3 regions of the Antiquaquibacter oligotrophicus genome follow, and region 3 is predicted to be linked to each of the others. Evidence: predicted binding sites of a transcription regulator. Region 3 holds the regulator's gene; each other region holds the start of a gene.
What was found. The regulator LexA, encoded in region 3, represses DNA repair genes until DNA is damaged. The targets are predictions, from matches to a motif close to TCGAACANNTGTTCGA.
Positions count from the first base shown of each region.

Region 1: the regulator LexA is predicted to act here: its motif matches at 1,653-1,668, upstream of LH407_RS04490 (Rv2578c family radical SAM protein).
Region 2: the regulator LexA is predicted to act here: its motif matches at 5,832-5,847, upstream of LH407_RS08595 (HNH endonuclease signature motif containing protein).

Region 1 covers NZ_CP085036.1:907,942-914,819, reverse strand. Annotated here, with positions in the region: gene LH407_RS04500 (putative ABC transporter permease) at 1-715, opposite strand, end outside; gene LH407_RS04495 (glycosyltransferase) at 712-1,554, opposite strand; gene LH407_RS04490 (Rv2578c family radical SAM protein) at 1,677-2,681, shown strand; gene LH407_RS04485 (FAD-dependent oxidoreductase) at 2,728-4,386, shown strand; gene LH407_RS04480 (hypothetical protein) at 4,383-5,153, shown strand; gene LH407_RS04475 (dihydrofolate reductase family protein) at 5,192-5,845, shown strand; gene LH407_RS04470 (alpha/beta fold hydrolase) at 5,884-6,678, shown strand; gene LH407_RS04465 (sensor domain-containing diguanylate cyclase) at 6,675-6,878, shown strand, end outside.
Region 2 covers NZ_CP085036.1:1,722,323-1,729,200, forward strand. Annotated here, with positions in the region: gene treZ (malto-oligosyltrehalose trehalohydrolase) at 1-130, shown strand, start outside; gene LH407_RS08570 (ABC transporter permease) at 329-1,945, opposite strand; gene LH407_RS08575 (ABC transporter ATP-binding protein) at 1,942-2,844, opposite strand; gene nhaA (Na+/H+ antiporter NhaA) at 2,974-4,275, opposite strand; gene LH407_RS08585 (arsenate reductase ArsC) at 4,361-4,708, opposite strand; gene LH407_RS08590 (metalloregulator ArsR/SmtB family transcription factor) at 4,825-5,751, opposite strand; gene LH407_RS08595 (HNH endonuclease signature motif containing protein) at 5,867-6,878, shown strand, end outside.
Region 3 covers NZ_CP085036.1:319,119-325,996, forward strand. Annotated here, with positions in the region: gene hisH (imidazole glycerol phosphate synthase subunit HisH) at 1-550, opposite strand, end outside; gene hisB (imidazoleglycerol-phosphate dehydratase HisB) at 547-1,149, opposite strand; gene LH407_RS01595 (histidinol-phosphate transaminase) at 1,181-2,254, opposite strand; gene LH407_RS01600 (LysM peptidoglycan-binding domain-containing protein) at 2,304-2,672, opposite strand; gene lexA (transcriptional repressor LexA) at 2,931-3,623, shown strand; gene metE (5-methyltetrahydropteroyltriglutamate--homocysteine S-methyltransferase) at 3,646-5,955, opposite strand; gene LH407_RS01615 (methylenetetrahydrofolate reductase) at 5,952-6,878, opposite strand, start outside.

The DNA of each region.
Region 1 (6,878 bases), 590 kb from region 3:
CGATGAGCTTGCGGTGGTGACCGCTGAGCTCCTGATACTCGGTGATGAGACTCATCCGCGGGAACGTGTTGATGAGCACCGAGTCGGGTACGAGCCGGTCGACGAGGCGCGCCCACGCGGGGTTCGGCAGCGTCGCATCCTTGCCGTCCCGCTTCGCACGGAGGTAGGCGTTTTTCTGCGCGGTGCGGCGGTAGGCGAGGAGGGTGAGGATGACCGAGAGGATCGTGGCCACGATGAGCAGCCCCAACACGGGCAGACCGATCCACACGGGGATCATGAGGAGGATTTGCACGTTCACGACGTCGAGGACGTAGAGCAGCACAAGCGACAGACCGCCCCACATGAGGGCGTACTTGAGGCACACACGCCCCTGGATGTTGAGGAACTCCTTGCTGTAATCCCAGTACACCGCCCCGAAGGCCTTCTCCATGAAGAGGCTCGTGAAGTACTCCAGCACCGTGCCCACCACGAGGCCGAGACCGAACACGACAAACGGGTTATCGAAGTAGGGGAGCAGGGCGAGGGTGATGATGAGGCCGCCCGCGCCGTAGAGGAGGTTGAACGGGAGGTAGAGCAGGCCCAATCGGGACTCCACCACTCCGCGGTACTCGATGGTCCAGCAGTAGAGCATCTCCACGAGCACACCCGCGAACGCGTAGATAAAGAACAACCAGAGGGCGACGTAGATGCCCCCGACGATGAACTCTGGACTCACGATTCCCCCTGGATCGGTTGATGTTCGGTGCGGGCGGCCCCACGCCTGCCCGAGATGGCGCGCTCCGCGTGGAGTGCGGGGTACACACCGAGCAGCACGACCATGGGCGCCAGCAGACGGACGTCATGGATGCCGTGCTTCTCGTACGTTCGCTTGAATCGCTCCACGTAGAAGAGGTAGTCCTTGGGGCTCGAATCGAGCCGTCGGGCGGACATACCCGCTTCCATCGCCGAGACGTAGGCGATTCGTTTGCCCGCGAGTGCGAGATGAATGGCGAGGTCGAGGTCCTCGTGCATGAGGTCCTCGCGATCGTCGTGCACCTCGTCACGCACGGCGAGCCAGGCATCGCGTCGCAGTGCCATATTGCTGCCGAAGAGAAAAACGTAGTCGCCGGCCAGCTTCGCCTGGATCTTGCGATATGCATCGTCGGCTTTGTGGCCGAAGGCCCGCATGGGCATGTCGTAGTAGTCGACGGATCCGCTCGCGGCGTCGATCGTGCCATCCGCGAATGCCGCCTGCACTTGCTCGACCCAGTCCGGCATGATCGCCGAGTCCGAGTCGATACGGCCGATCACGTCACCGACCGCAGCGTTGAATCCCGCGTTGCGGGTGGCCGTGATTCCCTGCACATCGTTTTGCTCGATGAGCCGGATGCTCGCCTCAGGGAACGCGGCCTGCATCGCCTCAACAGCCGCGGCCGTGCCATCCGTCGACTTGTTGTTGACGACGATGATCTCGAGGGCGGGCGAGGTCTGGTCGATGCACGCCATGAGGCAGTGCCGGATCGTATCCTCCTCGTTGTAGGCGGGGATGACGATCGAGACGGTCGGCGCGCTCATGGCACGACCCTATCGACCATCCCCATCCTTGGGGTCACGTGCTTCCGCCCGTATTCGGGGGCCGAATGCGACGTAACACCTCGGGGGTTGCTCACGTCTCGAACATATGTTCTACTGTCGCAATGCGGTGGAGCGGGCAATCGGTAACGGCAGATCAGGGGCTTATCGGGTTGTCTGGTCTCGTGCGATCGGTGCGCACTCCCGAATTTGCCGGCATGACGTTTCACGAAGTCATGGCCAAGAGTGCCCTCAACCGTGTGCCCGGGCAGAGCGCAATGCCCTTCGACTGGACCGTCAACCCCTATCGCGGGTGCTCACACGCCTGCGTCTACTGTTTCGCGCGGAACACACACAAGTACCTCGACCTCGATGCGGGCAGCGATTTCGATAACCAGGTTGTTGTCAAGGTCAACGTCGCCGAGGTGCTGCGCGCCGAACTCGCGAAGCCCAAATGGGATCGCGATCCCGTCGCACTCGGCACCAACACGGACCCGTATCAGCGGGCGGAGGGGCGCTACGGGCTGATGCCCGGCATCATCACTGCGCTCGCCGACAGCGGCACTCCGTTTTCGATCCTCACGAAGGGAACGCTGCTCCGCCGCGACCTCCCTCTCCTTGTTGAGGCCGCAGACCGCGTGCCCATCCACATCGCGATGTCGATAGCCGTCTACGACGACGAGCTCCAGCAGAGCATCGAGCCGGGTACCCCCACGACGGCCGCGCGGCTGGCGACCGTGCGCGCTGCCGTCGACGCGGGCTTCGACGTCTCCGTGTTTGTTATGCCCGTTCTGCCCTACCTGACCGATACGAGGGCGCATCTCAGCGCTGCGCTGTCGTCGATCCGAGAAGCGGGTGCCACGCGCCTCACGTACGGCGCGTTGCACTTGCGGCCCGGGGCGCGGGAGTGGTTTTTCCAGTGGCTCGAGCGCGAGCATCCTGGGCTCGTCGGTCGTTACCGGTCCATGTATTCAGGGTCGTCCTCTGCACCCAAGGCCTACCGTCAGTGGCTTCGCGAGAAGATGGGCGCGCTCATGAAGGAGTACGGGTTCGACTCACGCGCGACGTGGGCTCCTCCCGCACGCACACCGGCCGTAGTGCAGCAACTGAACCAGCCGACGCTCTTTTGAGTGGTGGGTTCTAGGTGTGTGAGCCGACGTCGGCGAGGATGGGAGCGTGACCTCTCCGAGCGAAACCATCTCCGGCACGTTTACCGACGATCAGTGGGCGCGTATCTCCGCCTACGCCGAGCCCATCGACGCATCGCCCGGCGACTACGTGCTCGAGGAGGGCCTGCAGTGGTACCCGCTCATCCTCGTCGACACGGGTCTCGTGGATATCGTGCGGCCAGCGAACGCGTGGTTCCCCGAACTTCTCGTGGCGACCGTCGGTGCGCGCTCCTACGTGGGCGAGCTGGGCGTGCTGAGCGGCCAGCGGGCGTTCCTCGCCGGTCGCGTGAAGGAGGGTGGCCGGATGCTCGCCCTCGACACCGCGGCATTCCGCCGCGTCATGGCCGAGCACGATGACCTCGCCGACCTGCTTCTCCGCGATCTCTGGAAGCGCCGCCAGGGACTCCTGACCGGCCCGGCGGCGCTCACCCTCAAGATCGTCGGGCCCGAGCGTTCGCGCGGTGTGCTCGCCCTCCGCTCGTACGCGATTCGTCTCGGGCTCGCGCACACGTGGCACGACGGCAGCCTTCACGCCGACGAGTTGCGCGACAACGGTGTCACCGCCGATCACATGCCCATCGTGTGGGTGCAGGGCGAGCCGATCCCTAACGCGACACCCGGCATGGTTGCCGAGAAGCTCGGCCTCGCCTACCAGGAGCCCGAGGATGTCACGGTCGATCTCGCGGTCGTCGGTGCGGGTCCCTCCGGGCTTGCCGCCGCAATTTACGGTGCATCCGAGGGCCTGTCCACGGTTCTCCTCGACGGCATCGCCCCGGGCGGTCAGGCGTCGGCGACCTCACGCATCGAGAACTACCTGGGATTCCCTTTCGGAGTCAGCGGCGGCGACCTCATCGGTCAGGCCCAACTTCAGGCCCTCAAGTTCGGGGTGCGAGTCTTCGCACCGTGCGAGGCGGAAGGGCTCGAGGCATCCGGTGACCACCTCGTGCTGTCGCTCACCGACGGCGCACGCGTGCACGCCCGCGCCGTCATCGTCGCGACGGGTGCCTCCTACCGCGCTCTCTCGCTCGACCGCTGGGCGGACCTCGAGGGCGCCGGCATCTACTACGCCGCCACCCCGCTCGAGGCCAAGCAGGTGGCGGGCTCGACCGTCGTTGTGATCGGCGGGGCCAACTCGGCCGGTCAGGCCGCGCTCTTCCTCGCATCCAACGGATGCACCGTCCACCTCGTCATACGCGGTGACAAGCTCGACGCCAGCATGTCCGCCTACCTCATCGACAGGCTCGCCGACGACTCTCGCGTGACCGTCCACACCCACACGCAGGTCACCTCCCTCGAAGGTGAGGATGCGCTCGAGCGCGTGACCCTCTCCACGGGTGAAGTCATCGACGCGCGTGGCCTCTTCTGCTTCATCGGCGCCGAACCGTCGACCCGTTGGCTGAAGGACGTCGCGACAGACGATCGCGGCTTCCTCCTCACCGGCACCGACGTTCCCCTCGCGGAGGCGGCGACAACACTCGGGCTGCACGGTCGCGACCCGCTGCCGTTCGAGACGAGCATGCCGTTCGTCTTCGCCACGGGAGACGTGCGCAACGGGTCCATGAAACGAGTCGCAGCCGCCGTCGGTGAGGGGTCGAGCGCCGTCGCCTCCGTGCACCGCGCGTTTGCCCACGTCGCACCCGAGCCCAGGGTGGCTGCGGGAACGTGACGGACGCGGAGGAACGCGAACTCGAAGCACTGATGCGGCGGGCCTACGGGCCCGGCGCCGACATTGAGCGCGACCCACAAGCGCTCCAGCGATTGCGCGACTTACAAGAGGCCAGACGGCCTTCGGTCACGATTGAGCCGGGTGCCGTCGAGGTGCTGGATGCTGGGGCATCCGTGCCGGTCATCTCCGTCTCCGCGCAGCCGGAGCCGGAGCCCGAGCCCGAGGCCGACCCGTGGTGGGAACGTGTCGTCGAGCGCGTATCCCGGTTGCGGCGGTCGACCGTGCTTATCGCCCTTGGTGCCCTCGCTTTGGCGGCCGTCCTGGTCGTCGCGCTTGTGCTCGTGCAGCGTGTGCAGACGGATCCGCTGCAGACGGGGGCGACCCAGGTGGCGCGACTTGCGGTGGACGAGGGGTTCGAGATCCCCTCGATCCTCCGGAGCGGCCCCAACGGCGACGTGCCGGCGTACGCCTTTGAGGTGTTCCACGGGCTGCGCTCAGTCGTCAGTACCGGCGGCATCTTTGCCAGTGGCACACCCAGCGACTGCCTCGTCGTACTGTACGAATCGGATGCCCGGCAGCCGGATTCCACGTCGTTCTCGGGGCCACTTCTCGGGGAGTGCGCTGCTGGCGGCTTTCCCGCGAGTGTTCAGTTTGTCGCGGGCGCGGACTCATTCGGCGAGGAACTCGTCGAGGCCTACCCTGACGAGACGGCGTTCCTTTTCGTGTACGACAGCGACAACAACGAGGTGGTCGTGTTCGCCTCGTGACATGTTCACGTTGTGAACATGTGGGCTAGTCTCCTGCCATGAGCAGATTGCGTGTCCACAGCCTGGCCATTTCCCTTGATGGTTTCGCCACGGGGGAGGGGCTCTCCACGGAAGCGCCATTCGGCCACGCGGGCGGCAGGCTCATGGAGTGGTTCTTCCCGACCCGCACCTTCGTCGAAGCATCCGGCCACGAGGCCGAGGCTCAGGGACCGGGCACCCGCGGAATCGATGACGCGTTTGCGGCGGCATCCTGGAACGGCATCGGCGCGGAGATCATGGGCCGTGGCAAGTTCGGGCCCCAGACCGGTCCATGGCAGGACGACAGCTGGCGCGGCTGGTGGGGGGAGGAGCCCCCGTTCCACTCGCCGGTGGTCGTGCTCACACATCATCCGCGACCCGACTTCGCTGCGGGCGAGACCACCTTCCTCTTCCGAGACGCCAGCCCCCGGGATGCCCTCGCCCTCGCCACCGAGCTCGCGGACGGTCTCGACGTGCGCCTCGGCGGCGGAGCCACCACGATCAGATCTTTCCTCGACGAGGACCTCGTCGACCACCTGCATCTTGTTGTCGTGCCGATCGTGCTCGGGCGAGGCGTGCGGATCTGGGATGGCCAGGAAGGGCTCGAGGGTCGGTTCAGCGTCGAAGCGACCGCGTCACCGTCCGGCGTCGTGCATTACCTCTTCACCAGGTAAACTCCGGGGAGTAGTCATCGTGAGAAGGGCACCTGGGCGTGGACCCTTTGAAGCGCAACAATGTTCGCGTTACCGGAAATACGGACGGCACAACACTCGTGCTCATCCACGGGTTCGGTTCGACCCGTGAGACCTGGCGGTACGTCGCCGAGGCCCTCGAACCCCACTTCCGTGTGGTCGTCTTCGATCAGGTCGGTGTCGGCGGCTCCGATAAGAGCGTCTACGACCGCTCCAAGTACGACACACTTCACGGTTACGCCGACGACGTCATCGAAATTGTCGAAGCGCTCGCGCTGACGGATGTTGTGCTCGTGGGTCACTCGATTGGTGCGATGACCGCCGTTCTTGCCGCCAACGCGCGCCCCGACCTCGTGAGCAAACTTGTGCTCATCGCACCCTCACCGCGCTACCTCGACGATGAGGGATACCGCGGCGGCTTCTCGCGACAGGCGATCGACGATCTGTTGACGTCCCTGGAGACGAACTACTTGAGCTTCTCGCAGTCGTTGGCGCCCATCATCGTCGGTATGCCCGACAGGCTTGAGCTCAGTGCCGACTTCGCGGAAGGCATTTACGCGATCGATCCGGAGATCAACTCGCAGTTCGCGCGTGTAACGTTCCGTGCTGACCACCGGCGCGATCTGCGTGACGTGACGGTTCCCGCGCTCGTTCTGCAGATCGCCGAGGATGCCGTTGCGGGGCCCGAGGTGGGGGCGTACGTTCACCGCAGCATCCCGACCAGCACTATGGTGACGATCCCGTCTCGAGGTCACGTCCCTTTGCTTTCCGATCCGGATCTCGTGGCTCAGAGCATCAAGGACTACCTGCGATGAGCCCGCTCCATTCCGTCGACGCGCTCTTCAACGCGGCACCGTGTGGTCTGCTCACAGCGGGTATCGACGACGTCGTCGTTCACGTCAACGACACCTTCCTGCTGTGGACCGGCTACACGCGCGAGGACATCGTCGGTCGCTCTTTTGCTTCGCTCGTGGCGGCGGGGGAGCAGACGGTGTACGCCACCCAGTTCCAGGAC
Region 2 (6,878 bases), 1.4 Mb from region 3:
CAGCGAGGAGCGGGAACTCCCGCTGGTTGCGGCCGAGGTGCTGCTCGCCACCGGGAACGTCTCCGCCGGAGCATCCCTCGCCCTCGCGCCCCGCTCGGCCGCGGTGATCACGCGCACCCCGCGCCCGTAGTCGCGCGCACCCCGCGCCCGTAGTCACGCGCGCGTTAGGGCACCCCGCCCGCCCTGCTATCGCGCACTTTCATCGCGCACTTTTCCGGAGCTTTCGGGGTTGAGTCACTCCAGCCACACCAACTTCCGCGGGTTCTCGCGGGTGTGATTTCGGATGCTCCGGAAAAGAGTGACTTGGGCGGACGACGGGGCGCCCCACTCAGGTCACGAGACTGCGACGGCGCAACACCGCGAGGGCCAGGATGACCCCGCCCACCGCGATCGCGACGAGCGCTGCGGCGGCCCCTGCATCGAACGCCTCCACGGGCACCGCCGAGCTGTGCCGGAACGGGCTGATGTCCTGTGCCCACTCCGGCAGGTCGAGCAGCTCACCGAACTGACCGAGCACAAGCCCGACCACAAGAATCGACCAGCCGACGGCGACGGTGAGCCGGGGCAGGGCGGCAAACACGAGTCCGGTGAGCGCAACAAACACGAGCGCCGCCGGGGCGTGCGCCAGCCCTGCGGCCGCGTACTCGCCGAGAGCCTCAGGGTTACCACTCGCCACGAGCAGGGCACCCGTGGCAACACCGCCGACCAGGCAGACCGCAAACACGGAGATCGCGGCGATGAACATCGTGCTCCCCGCCCACACCCACCGTGATGTCGGCGTGCTCAGCAGCAGCTCGGCGCGACCCTCCTGCTCTTCCGACCTCAGACGCAGCACGGCCTGAACACCGGACGCCGCCGCGAGCACCCCCGTCATCCCGAGGATCGCGGTCGTGAATACCGCGGCCGTATCGGCCTCCGTGCCGGGCGAGAGGCTCGCGATGAGCTGCGCGAGGGAGTCGTTGCCCGCCACCGCATCGGCCACGACGGGTGCGAGGGCCCCCGCGATCGCGCCCAGGACGGCCGCGCCGATGCTCCAACCGAGGAGCGTCCCGTGCTGCAGTCGCCACGCCAGCCCGAGAACGCTGCGTCCACCGAATCCCGCGGACGCGCGGCCCGCACTTTCGGGCAGGATGCTCGAACCGAGGTCCCTTCGGGCGCGCACGAGCACCGCCGCGAGGGTGAGGAGCGCAAAGGTCGCCAACGACAGGGCCAAGGGGAGGGGCGTGGGCTCGGCGAACGGTCGGGTGGCCTGCGCCCACCCGATGGGCGACGCCCACGACAGCGCGCTCGGCACCACACGTGTGAGGTCGTCGCTCGGGGTTCCCAGCGCGTCACCGACACCCCGAACGAGGTAAGCAACACCGACAGCCGCGGCGGCGATCCCGTTTGTGGCGCGACCCGTGGGCGCGGCCTGCGCCACGAGAGCGCCGACCCCCACAAACACCAGGCCGGTGGAGCCCGTGGCGAGACCCGTCATGACCGACCCCTCGATGGGCAGACCGGATGCCGCGTAACCTGCGGCCACGAGTGCGGCGAGCACCACGTTCGCGATCACGCCGAGCGCCACCGTGGCCAGTAGTGGGCTCGCTCTCCTGACCGGGGTCGATTGGACTAACTCGCCGCGACCCTGCTCCTCGTCGGCACGAGTATGACGTGCCACGAGGAACGTGCTCATGAGTCCCGCGAGTACCGCGGTGAACGAGAACGCTTGGAAAAACGCGACAACGCCGACCGATGTCCCGTCCGGGAGTCCGCGCAGAAAAAGAAACGCGGGGTTTGCCGCGGCCACCGCCACGATCGCGGCGCGCTCGGCCTCTTCGGCGAATTCGCTCGAAATCGCGTTCGCGGCAGCGAGCCCGAGCGCGGCAATGCCGAGGATCCAGATTGTGAGAACCCAGCGGTCTCGCCGGGCCTGAGCCGCCAGGATCCGGAGGAACGCGCTCATCGGGCCACCCCGTCGCTGTAGTGGCGGAGGAAAAGGGACTCGAGGGACGCCGGCTCGACCGTGAGTGCGGCGGCGCCAAGGGCTGAGAGTGCAGCGAGCACTGCGGGGATGGCCGCGTCATCCGTCTCGAATTCGAGGGTGTCACCGGTAGCGCGGAGGTCGTGGATGCCCGCTACCCCCGTGAGCGCGTCGGCGGCGAGCCCCGGCACCCGGAACGTCGTGCGGCTGAGGTGCCGCAGTTCGGCGAGGGTGCCGCTCTCCACCGCAACGCCGGAACGGATGATCGTGACGCGGTCGCACAACTGCTCGACCTCGCTCAGGATGTGGCTCGAGAGGAGAACCGTCGAGCCTTCGTCGCGAGCCCGTCGCACTTGCTGCTGAAACACCGACTCCATGACCGGGTCGAGGCCGGAGCTGGGTTCGTCGAGGATGTAGAGCTTCGCCGGCCGGGCGAATGCCGCGATGAGGGCGACCTTCTGACGGTTGCCCTTCGAGTACGTGCGTGCGCGCTTGCGTGGGTCGAACTCGAACTCGCGAATGAGACGTTCGCGACGGTCAGGGTCCGCGCCGCCGCGCAGGCTCGTGAGCAGGTCAATCGCCTCGCCTCCGGTGAGGTTCGGCCACAGGCTCACGTCGCCCGGCACATAGGCGATGTCACGGTGGGTCGCGACGGGTTCGGCCCAGGGGTCGCGCCCGAGCACTCGCGCCGTGCCGCTCGTGGCTTTGATGAGCCCGAGGATGATGCGGATCGTGGTGGACTTTCCGGCGCCGTTGGGGCCGAGGAATCCGTGGATCTCGCCCTCGTCAAGCTTGAGATTCAGCCCGTCGAGGGCGGATGCCCGTCCGAACGTTTTGGTGAGGTCCGTCACATCGATGACGGGTGTGTGTGCAGGGGACATTGCACGGTCCTTCCGTGGTCGCACAACAGCACCCACGGCGGTCGCCGGGGCGCTCCGCGTTTCGCGGGCCGACCAGGCTTCCCGGCTCTCCGACGGAGAGTCTACGCCTCTAGGTGATCGTGCGTGAGACTATTTCGCGCCGACATCCGGCACGTGCACGGGGAGCGCGATGTTTTTGTAGCGCCGGTTGCGTACACCGAGGATCGCCGCGCCGATGAGCGCCGCGAGGAAGGAGCCCGTGAGCACACCGACCTTCACGTGGTTGTCGGACTCGCTGCCGACGCCGAACGAGAGCTCGCCGATGAGGAGGGAGACGGTGAACCCGATTCCGGCGACGAAGGACATGCCGATGATGTCCGGCCATTTCACCGTGGGGTCCAGCCGCAGTCCCGGCAGTCTCGTCACCAGGAAGGTGGTGCCCGTGATGCCGATCGCCTTGCCGAGTACGAGACCCGCGATGATCCCGAGCGCGATCGTGTCCTGGAACGACTCGGCGAGACCCGACAGGCCACCGACGGTGACGCCGGCAGCAAAAAACGCGAACACGGGGACGGCGAAACCGGTCGAGATGGAACCCCAGCGGTCGGCGAAGTGGGCGGCGAGTCCGTCGTAGATGGGCTTGCCCTCCGAGTCGGTGCCGACCTGCACACGTGCTCTCTTCGTGGCGACAACCGGCACGACAAACCCGAGGAGCACTCCCGCGACGGTCGCGTGGATACCTGCCGCATGAACGAGTGCCCACGTCGCGAAGGCGAGGGGGAGAAGCACCCAGATGTGACGGATGCCGAAGCGCACGGCCACCGCGAAGAGTGCGAGCGGCACGATCGCGAGCAGCAGGGGCACAACCTCGAGGTCGTTGGTGTAGAAGATCGCGATGATCGAAATCGCGAGCAGGTCGTCAACCACCGCGAGGGTGAGCAGGAACGTGCGGAGCGCCGTGGGAAGGAACCGCCCGACGACGGCGATAACGGCGACGGCGAAGGCGATGTCCGTGGCGGCGGGAATCGCCCACCCTTGGAGAGCAGCGGGGCCGGCGTTGAGGTTCACGATCATGTAGATGATCGCCGGAACGATGACACCGCCGACCGCCGCCGCGATGGGCAGAAGTGCAGTTCGCGGGTTGCGGAGTTTGCCGACGACAAACTCCTCCTTGAGTTCGAGACCCACGACGAAGAAGAAGATCGCGAGCAGACCGTCCGCCGCCCATTGACCCACCGTGAGGTTCAGGTGGAGCGCCTCAGGGCCGAAACGGAAGTCGCGAACCGAGTCGTAGAAGGGTGCGAGGGGCGTGTTGGCGAGGATGAGCGCGAGCACGGTCGCGCCGAGAAGAAGTGCGCCACCGATGGTGTCGCTCTGGAGGGTCTGATGTACACCACGCCAGATGGAGTGCGGGGCCTGCTGCGGTGGGGTGAAGTCCTGCTCAGCGGTCATGAGTGCTTTCGGGGTGCGTTGACGGTAGGAGTCGTCGTGGAGACCAACCCGCCGACCAGACTTCCCGGCGCACCGAGCATCCATTCTACCGGGGTGTGAGTTCTCCCAGCAGGGCTTGCACTCGCCGCTTGATGTCGTCGCGGATGGGGCGCACGTCCTCGATGCCTTTGCCCGCGGGGTCGACGAGATCCCAGTCCTCGTACCGCTTGCCGGGGAAGATGGGGCAGACGTCTCCGCATCCCATGGTGATGACGACGTCGGATGCCCGTACCTGCTCGGTCGTCATGAGCTGCGGTACGGCCTGCGAGATGTCGATGCCCTCTTCCGCCATGGCCTGCACGGCGATGGGGTTGATCTGATCGCCGGGCTCGGACCCGCCGGAGCGCACCTCGACGGCCCCGCCAGAGAGTTCGCGCAGGTAGCCAGCGGCCATCTGCGAGCGGCCAGCGTTGTGGATGCAGACGAAGAGGACAACGGGTTTGTCGGTCGATTCGGTCACATCAAAAGCATAGACGAGTATCTATGCATTGGCGCGTGCGACGGATGAATTCACTCCGAGTTCAACTCGGCGAGAAGCCCACGCACCCTGCGGTCGATCTCATCGCGCACCTCGCGCACGCCGTCCATGGTCATGGCTGCAGGGTCCGGCAGGTTCCAATCGAGGTAGGTGCGGCCCGGGTAAATGGGGCACGCATCGCCGCAGCCCATCGTGATCACGTAGTCGGCGGCGCGCACCACCTCGTCGGTGAGCGGTTTTGGGTACTCGCCGCCGACCGGGACACCGATCTCGTCGAGAGCCGCCACGATGAGCGGGTTGATGCTCCCGGCCGGTTGCGACCCCGCCGTGAGCACCCGCACGCGGTCTCCGGCCAGGGAACGGAGGATCGCGGAGGCCAGTTGGGATCGGCCGGCGTTCTGCACACACACGAACAAGATGTCGGGCGTGGCATCCGTGGTGATGCCGTCCGCTTCGGCAAGTGCGCGGAGGCGGTCGCCCGCGAAGTCTGCGGTCAGCGACGGCAGGAGTCGTGCGCCCCCGAGGCGCTCGGCCAGCAGCGTATGGCTCTCATCGACGTAGCGTCTGATCGTCTCGGGCGAGAACGTTCCGCGGAATCTCTCGCCCAGATCGCGAGCGATTTTGTCGAGCACGGATGTGTCGACGGCCGGTCCCGGTCGGTTCGCCCGTGTCGCTTCGAACACCTCCGCAAGGCGCTCCGGCACGATCGAATACCAGGCAACTCTTCCCTGCTGGTGGCGCTCGACCACCCCGCTCTCGGCCATGGTGCTGAGGTGATGGCTGACCGTGGGCTGGGTGAGACCGAGCGTGTTGGCGAGCTCGGTGACCGGGCGACGGCCCCCTTCGGTGTCGAGGATGAGGCGCAATAGTTGGAGGCGGGTCGGATCGGCGATCGCCCGGAGCGTGCGCGCCGACGCCTCGGCAGAGGCGCGGTCGAGGAGGAGCCTTGAGTCACCCATAGACAAGAGCCTATGCGTCGATCGTGTCGCAATCTGACTGCGCGTCGGGGTGAAATGCGGGGTGAAGACTCTCGGCTTAATCGAACATCAGTTCTAATGTGCGGTAGAATTGGCTATGACCACCACCGCTCTCGCCGCTCTCACGGACGTGGCCGAGCGTGCGCGTGCTGTGGCCTCCGAACTGATGGCTGCCGCTGCGGCAAGCCATCCGGATGACGTGCTCGCGGCGATCGCCGAGGTCGAGTCCGTCGGTCGCCTCGTCGACGCCGCGCGTATCTCGGCGATTGCCTCCGTCGCCGAGAACTCCGATCTGGCTGGTGACCTCGGTTTCGCCTCACCGACGGATGCGGTGGCCACGACAGCACGCATCTCCACGAGCGCAGCACGCTCCCGGGTGAGGGTCGCGGCCGCGATCCGGCGCGATCGCAGTATGGTCGGCGCCGAGCTGGAGGCGAAGCGTCCCGTCCTCGCACAGGCGATCACGTTGGGCCAGGTTGGAGTCGACGCGGCGATGGTCATCGTTCGAGAACTCGACGACGTCGCTCGTCGCGTCGACAAGGCCCAGCAGGCCGCCGCCGAAGAGGTCATGGTCGCGCTTGCCACGGGTGTCGATGTGGAGACCGCAACGCTCCTGCCGCCGGTTTCGGTCGACTATCTCACCATCGAACTCCGCCAGATCATCTCCGCAATCGACCCTGACGGCGCTCGGCCGCGCGAGGAGAGAGCCCTGCGGATGCGCAAGCTGCACATAGGTCGGGTCACCTCCGACGGAGGCTGCCCGGTGGGCGGCTACCTGATGCCCGAGATCGCGGAGCAGATCCGTGCCTTCGACGAGGCATCCCGTCGCTCGCCCCGCTTCACGAGCGACGAGGAGATCGACGCGAGCACAGTCGGCACCGCAATCGACGACCGCACTCCCGGTCAGCGGATGCACGACTCGCTCGCTGCGCTCGTTATCGCCGGATCCGAGGCCCAAGACGCTCCGACACTGAATGGCAGCCCCGTCACAGTCATCGTGACGGTGGACGCGAAAGATCTGAATGCCCCTGAGATCGAAACTCGAGACGGTGACCCCATCGGCACGATGGCCGGACCCGATCTGCCCGTGTCGCGCGCGGAGGTGCTCC
Region 3 (6,878 bases):
CCACGGCCGCGAGAAAGCGCGAGCCGTGTTCGGCCCACGTGAGAACGGGAGGCGGGAACGGGGCGTTCGTCTCGAGCGTCCACTCCTGGGCCGCGTAGGAGTGTACAAAGTAGAAGCGCTCATCGCGAATCCCGCGGAAGAGAGTCGACGCCTCGGGCGCCGAGACCGTGTTCCACCCCATGTGGGGCAACACGGGCGCGTCGAGCTCACGTACGGTGCCCGGCCACTCCCCCAGGCCCTCGGTGTCGACGCCGCGCTCGACCCCTTCGGAGAAAAGCACCTGCATCCCGACACAAATCCCGAGTACGGGGCGACCGCCAGCCAGGCGGCGTTCGATCACCGATTCACCGCCGGCAGCACGCAACCCCTGCATGACTGCTGAGAACGCCCCGACACCGGGAACCAACAATCCATCCGCCGCGATCGCCCGACCGCGATCCGCGGTCAGTTCGACGCGCGCGCCGGCGAGCTCGAGCGCCTTGGCGGCCGAGTGCACATTTCCAGAGCCGTAATCGAAGAGAACGACAGACGGTGAGACGGCCACCGTCAGAGCGCACCCTTCGTCGAGGGGATGCCGAGCACCCGATCGTCACGGGCGACCGCGAACCGGAACGCCCGAGCGAAGGCCTTGAATTCGGCCTCGGCGATGTGGTGCGGGTCACGACCGCCCAGCACCGTCACGTGAACGGTGAGCCCTGCGTTGAAGGCGATCGCCTCGAAGACGTGACGAACCATCGAACCGGTGAAGTGACCACCGATGAGGTGGTGCTCGAAACCGGGTGGCTCCCCCGTGTGAACGAGGTAGGGACGACCGGACACGTCAACGACTGCCTGAACCAGCGCCTCATCGAGGGGTACGAGAGCGTCGCCGAAACGCGAGATGCCGGACTTGTCGCCCAGTGCCTGGCGAATGGCCGTGCCGAGCGTGATCCCGATGTCCTCCACGGTGTGGTGGACGTCGATGTGCGTGTCACCAGATGCCTCGACAGTGAGATCGACCAACGAGTGACGAGCGAAAGCGGTCAAAAGGTGGTCGAAGAACGGAACACTCGAGTTGATCGTCGACTTGCCCGTGCCGTCGAGATTCAACGAGAGCTCGATAGTCGATTCACTCGTCTGACGACTCAGGGATGCCTCGCGGGAACTCATGACCTCAATCCTAGTGAGAAGCGTTGCAGGCTCAGCGGCCGCTCAATCGCGCCAAGGTGTCGAGAAAAATGGAGGTCTCTGCCTCAGTTCCTGCGGTGACACGCAAGTGCCCGGGGATTCCTACATCCCGAATGAGGACTCCCTCGGCATAGAGCTTGGTGAACAGCGCGTGAGGATCTGCCACCCCGCCGAACAGGACGAAGTTCGCAGCGCTCGGCAAGGGCTCGTAGCCGAGCGCCGGGAGGGCTTCGATCATCCGGTCGCGCTGCACAATGATCTCGTCGACCATGGCGAGCATCTCATCGGCGTGAGCGAGGGCCGCCACCGCTGCGGCCTGGGTCAGCGCGGAGAGGTGATACGGAAGACGGACGAGTCTCAACGCATCGATCACCGCCGGGTCGGCGGCTAAATATCCGAGACGGATCCCAGCGAATGCGAACGCCTTGCTCATCGTGCGGCTCACCAAGAGACGCGGACGCCCCTCGAGAAGGGTGAGGGCGGACGGGCCGCTTGCGAACTCCGCGTACGCCTCGTCGACGAGAACGATGCCGTCGGTGGCGTCGTATGCGGCCGCGATCACGTCGATATCGAGGGGTGTGCCCGTCGGGTTGTTGGGTGAGCACAGGAACACCACATCTGGGCGCGTCTGTCTAATCGCACCCACCACGTCTGCTTCGGTCAGGACGTAATCGGGACCACGCTCGCCGGTGACCCACGTCGTGCCCGTTCCTCCCGCGATGATCGAGTGCATCGAGTAGGTGGGAGGGAAACCGAGCACACGGCGTCCCGGCCCACCGAAGGCCTGGAGCACGTGCTGTAAGACCTCGTTCGACCCATTGGCCGCCCAAATGTTCTCGGCGGTGACACCGTGGCCGAGATAGTCAGCCAGAGCGGTTCGCAGTTCTGTGAACTCGCGATCGGGGTACCGGTTTGCCCCCAAAACGGCCCGAGCTAGCGAACGGACTATGTCGGTCGCGACGTCTTCGGGGATCGGATGCGTGTTCTCATTGACGTTGAGACGCACGGGGACCAGGTCTTGAGGTGCGCCATAGGGCTTCTTGCCTCGGAGGTCGTCTCTGATCGGGAGTTCGTCGAGGGATGTCACCGGACAAGCTTAGGGCGCACCAACCAGCCGCTCATCCGTCGTGGTGCGGTCAGTGGGCCGCGTACTCGAGCGGAATCGTCAACTGTTGGCCGGCATACACATCGGCAGACTCGAGACGGTTGAGTCGGACGATCGCGTCAATCACTTCCCGTGGGTCGGAGGTGGGAGCAACCGATTCTGCGACCTGCCACAGCGACTCCCCGGTCTCGACAGTGACCACGTCGAAGGAGGCGGTAGACCCTTCGAGAGAGGCAACGGCACCGCCCCCATTGATTGCGAACGCGAGAGCAACAGCAATCACCGGCGTCACCAGCATCCCGAACAGGACACGACGACCCCGTCGAGTGATGCGCAAGCGCGGCTGGGCGGGGCGGACCGAGGCCGAATACGTCATCGAGGGAAAAGTCATCGTGCTCATCGTGTGCTCCTCATCCTGAAACCCGAGTCGGTCGAACGGGGTTTCGTATCCGGTACTCGGCCGGGAGTACCGGATACGAAGTCTGTAGAACGTCTGTACCGAACATAACTTCGATCTACGAGAAAATCAAGGTCATCTTCGAACTGCTCGCGGCGATAACCCCGACACACTCGAAGATGTGTTTGTTTCGAGCATCCGTTCTGGATACAGTTTCGAGTGAGCCACCGACATTCCATCGCGGGGCGGAGATGAGGGACCGTGACCGACGCAACGCCTGAACAGTTCGGCGAAAAACCAGCCACCCGTCGCCGCAAGAGCCTCAGCGAGAAGCAGATGGCCATCCTTGACGTGATTCAGCGATCCGTCGCGACCCGCGGTTATCCGCCGAGCATGCGCGAGATCGGCGACGCTGTCGGCCTCGCATCCCTCTCCAGCGTCACCCATCAACTCGGTCAACTCGAGTTGAGTGGCTACCTCCGGCGCGACCCGAATCGCCCCCGCGCAATGGAAGTACTCATCGACCTTCCCGAGCTGGAAACGGGTTCGGTTGTCGAGAGCGGTGCCCCGTCGGTGGGAGACGCGGCCCTCGTGCCCCTCGTCGGCAGGATCGCTGCCGGAATTCCCATCACGGCAGACGAGCAAATTGATGAGGTTTTCCCCCTCCCCCGCAGGCTCGTGGGCAAGGGAGAGCTGTTCATGCTCAAGGTTGTCGGTGATTCCATGATCGATGCGGCCATTTGCGACGGCGATTGGGTCGTCGTGCGTCAGCAGAGTGACGCCACTAACGGCGATATCGTCGCGGCCATGCTCGACAGCGAAGCAACGGTCAAAGTGTTCCGCCAGCGCGACGGACACACCTGGCTTCTCCCCCGAAATTCTGCGTTCGAACCCATTCTGGGTGACCACGCGGAGGTGCTCGGCAAGGTTGTGGCGGTCCTACGCGCGGTGTAACACCGCCACACCCCTAGGTCCGCTAGACGGTCGCCTTCGCTCGCGCCGCTCGTGTGGCCTCGAGAACGTTGGCGAGTGACTGGACGGTTTCGTCGTAGCCGCGCGTCTTGAGACCACAATCCGGGTTCACCCACACCTGGCGCTCCGGAATGGAACCGAGGGCGATTTCGATGAGTTCGGAGACTTCCTCGACCGAGGGCACTCGTGGAGAGTGGATGTCGTAGACCCCGGGTCCGATGCCACGCCCAAATCCGCTGCGCTTGATGTCCGGCACGACCTCCATCTTCGAGCGAGCCGCTTCGATCGACGTGACGTCGGCATCGAGACGGTTGATGGCGTCGATGACGACACCAAACTCCGAATAACACAGGTGAGTGTGGATCTGAGTGCGGTCCTCTACGCCGGCCGTCGCGAGCCGGAACGAACCGACCGACCAGTCGAGGTAGTCGTCGTGATCCTTCTTCTTGAGGGGGAGCAACTCACGCAACGCCGGTTCATCGACCTGAATGATTCCGATGCCCGCCGCTTCGAGGTCCGCGATCTCATCGCGCAAGGCGAGGGCCACCTGGTTCGCTGTCTCTCGCAGCGGTTGGTCATCACGCACGAACGACCAGGCCAGGATCGTTACCGGTCCCGTGAGCATGCCCTTCACGGGCTTGTATGTGAGGCTTTGGGTGTACGTCGACCACTCGACAGTGATGGGCGCAGGACGTGAGACGTCGCCCCAGAGGATCGACGGGCGCGTACAGCGCGATCCGTAAGATTGCACCCAGCCGTTCTGCGTCACCGCGAAACCGTCCAGATTCTCCGCGAAGTACTGAACCATGTCGTTGCGTTCGGGCTCGCCGTGCACGATGACATCGAGGCCGATTTCCTCCTGGAGGTCGACGACTCGACGGATCTCGGCACGCATGGCCTCCACGTAGTCATCGTGGCTGAGTTCGCCCCGCACGAGTGCAGCACGAGCCTTCCGGATGTCGCCGGTCTGGGGGAAAGACCCGATCGTCGTCGTCGGCAGGAAGGGGAGATGCAGAGCCTCCTCCTGCGCTGCCAGCCGCGCGGAGTAGTCGCCGCGCGAGAAGTCGCTCGGAGTGAGGGATGCAGCGCGCTCGCGCACGGCGCCGTCGTGCACGCCCGCTGCCGCGTGACGGGCTTCGAGGGCATCCGTGGCCGCTTGCAACTCGTCCGCAATGGCATTCCGACCCTCGGTGAGACCCTTGGCCAGGATCGACACCTGGGCCACTTTCTGATCGGCGAAGGCGAGCCAACTCTTCAACCAGCCTTCGAGCAACGGCTCATCCTCAACGTCGTGTGGCACGTGGAAGAGGCTCGTCGATGTCGACACGGCCACGTTCGGGTTTGAACTCCGCAGTCTCTCGAGCGCGGAAAACGCGTTGTCGAGGTCGCCGCGCCATACGTTGTGTCCGTCGATGACCCCGCCGACGAGAACCTTGTCCGTGGTGAAGCCCGACGGGAGTGAGCCCTTGACCAGATCTAGCCCTATAGCCTCCACGGGCGTTGACGCGAGCACGGGGAGTGCGTCGTCGAGCGAAGCATAAGGCGACGCAACAAAAATGGCGGGCCGCACGACCGAAGACCCCAGCGCCTCGTAGGCGCGGCGAGTGGCCTCGAGAACGACCTCACGAGGTACGTCAATGCTCTCGCTCACGAGCGCAGGCTCGTCGAGTTGAACCCATTCCGCGCCGGCTGCCGTCAGTGCCGCGAGCAACTCGGCATAAACAGGGAGGAGGTCGTCCAGACGATCGATCGGCTGGAAATCCGCCGGGGCACCGTCGCTCGGCTTGCTCAGGAGGAGGAAGGTGACGGGACCGACGATGACGGGTCGAGTGCGGTATCCCGCGACCGTCGCCTCCGCCACCTCGCGCACGAGGCGATCCGATGCCAGGTGGAAGTCGGTCTCCGGACCGATCTCCGGCACGAGGTAGTGGTAGTTCGAGTCGAACCATTTCGTCATCTCGAGGGGTGCGTCCTGACCCTCGCCTCGCGCAATCGTGAAGTAGCCGGCCAGGTCGACGGACCCGTCTTCCTTCACCAAACGCGCGAATCGTTCCGGCACTGCACCTACTGTGACGGCGGCGTCCAGGACCTGGTCGTAGAAGCTGAACGCCTCGGGAATGGACGAATCGGATCGCCCGAGACCGAGGGAGACGAGCCGCTCACGCGTTGCCGCTCGGAGTTCAGAAGCGGACTGCTCCAGTTCCTCTGCGCTGATCTTTCCTGCCCAGAAGGCCTCGACCGCGCGCTTCAGCTCGCGTCGACGGCCGATGCGCGGGTAACCGAGGATTGTGCCGGTGGGGAATGAGACGGTCATGCGATGTCGCTTTCTTCCAGTGATGGGTATCGTGCCGCGTCATCGAGGAGTCCGACCCCGCGAAGCACGGCGAGAGGTGCCGAATGTTGGTTGAAGGTATACAGGTGAAGGCCGGGGGCGCCCCCGTCGAGTAGTGACGTCCCGAGCTCGATCGCGTGGGCGATTCCGACGCGTCGCTGGGCTTCCTCGTCGCCAGCGCTCTCGAGCGCACGGTGGAGGTCAACGGGAGTCTCCTCGCCCGTAAGCTCGATGATCCGCTCCAGGCGTCGGATGCTCAGCACGGGCATGATCCCGGGCAGGATTCGCATCGTCACTCCCGCCTCGCGTGCACGCTCGACGAAGCTGAGGTACTCGTCCGCGTGGAAAAACAACTGGGTGATCGCGAGATTCGCACCCGCGGCTTCCTTGGCGAGCAGGGTGTCGAGATCCTGCTCAACCGATCGCGATCGCGGATGGCCGTTCGGGAACGCCGCAACCGCAATCGTGACCTTCTCGCCGCTCTCCACTCGTTTGGCACCGGGGAATCCAGGCACATCGCCGAAGCGGAAGGGCTCCCGCTCCTTCTGCACACGATGGATGAGTTGCACGAGCTCGCCGGCACTGCCGAGGTCACCGAGGAAGTCATCATCCTCTGTCGACCCCGCTGGCGGGTCTCCCCGAAGGGCAAGGAAGCTCGTGATGCCGGCATCCAGGAACTCCCGGATGAGCCCGCTGGCCTCCGCGTAGGAGGAACCAACACACGTCAGATGGGCCATCGGTTTGACCGACGTCGTCGACAACATGTGCGTGAGCACGGCAAGGGAGAGTCCTCGGGTCGAACCACTTGCGCCGTACGTCACCGAGATGAACTCCGGCGACGCAGCCACGAGTTCTGCGATCGAGGCATACAGCGCGGCCTCGGCGTCACCCGATCTCGGCGGATA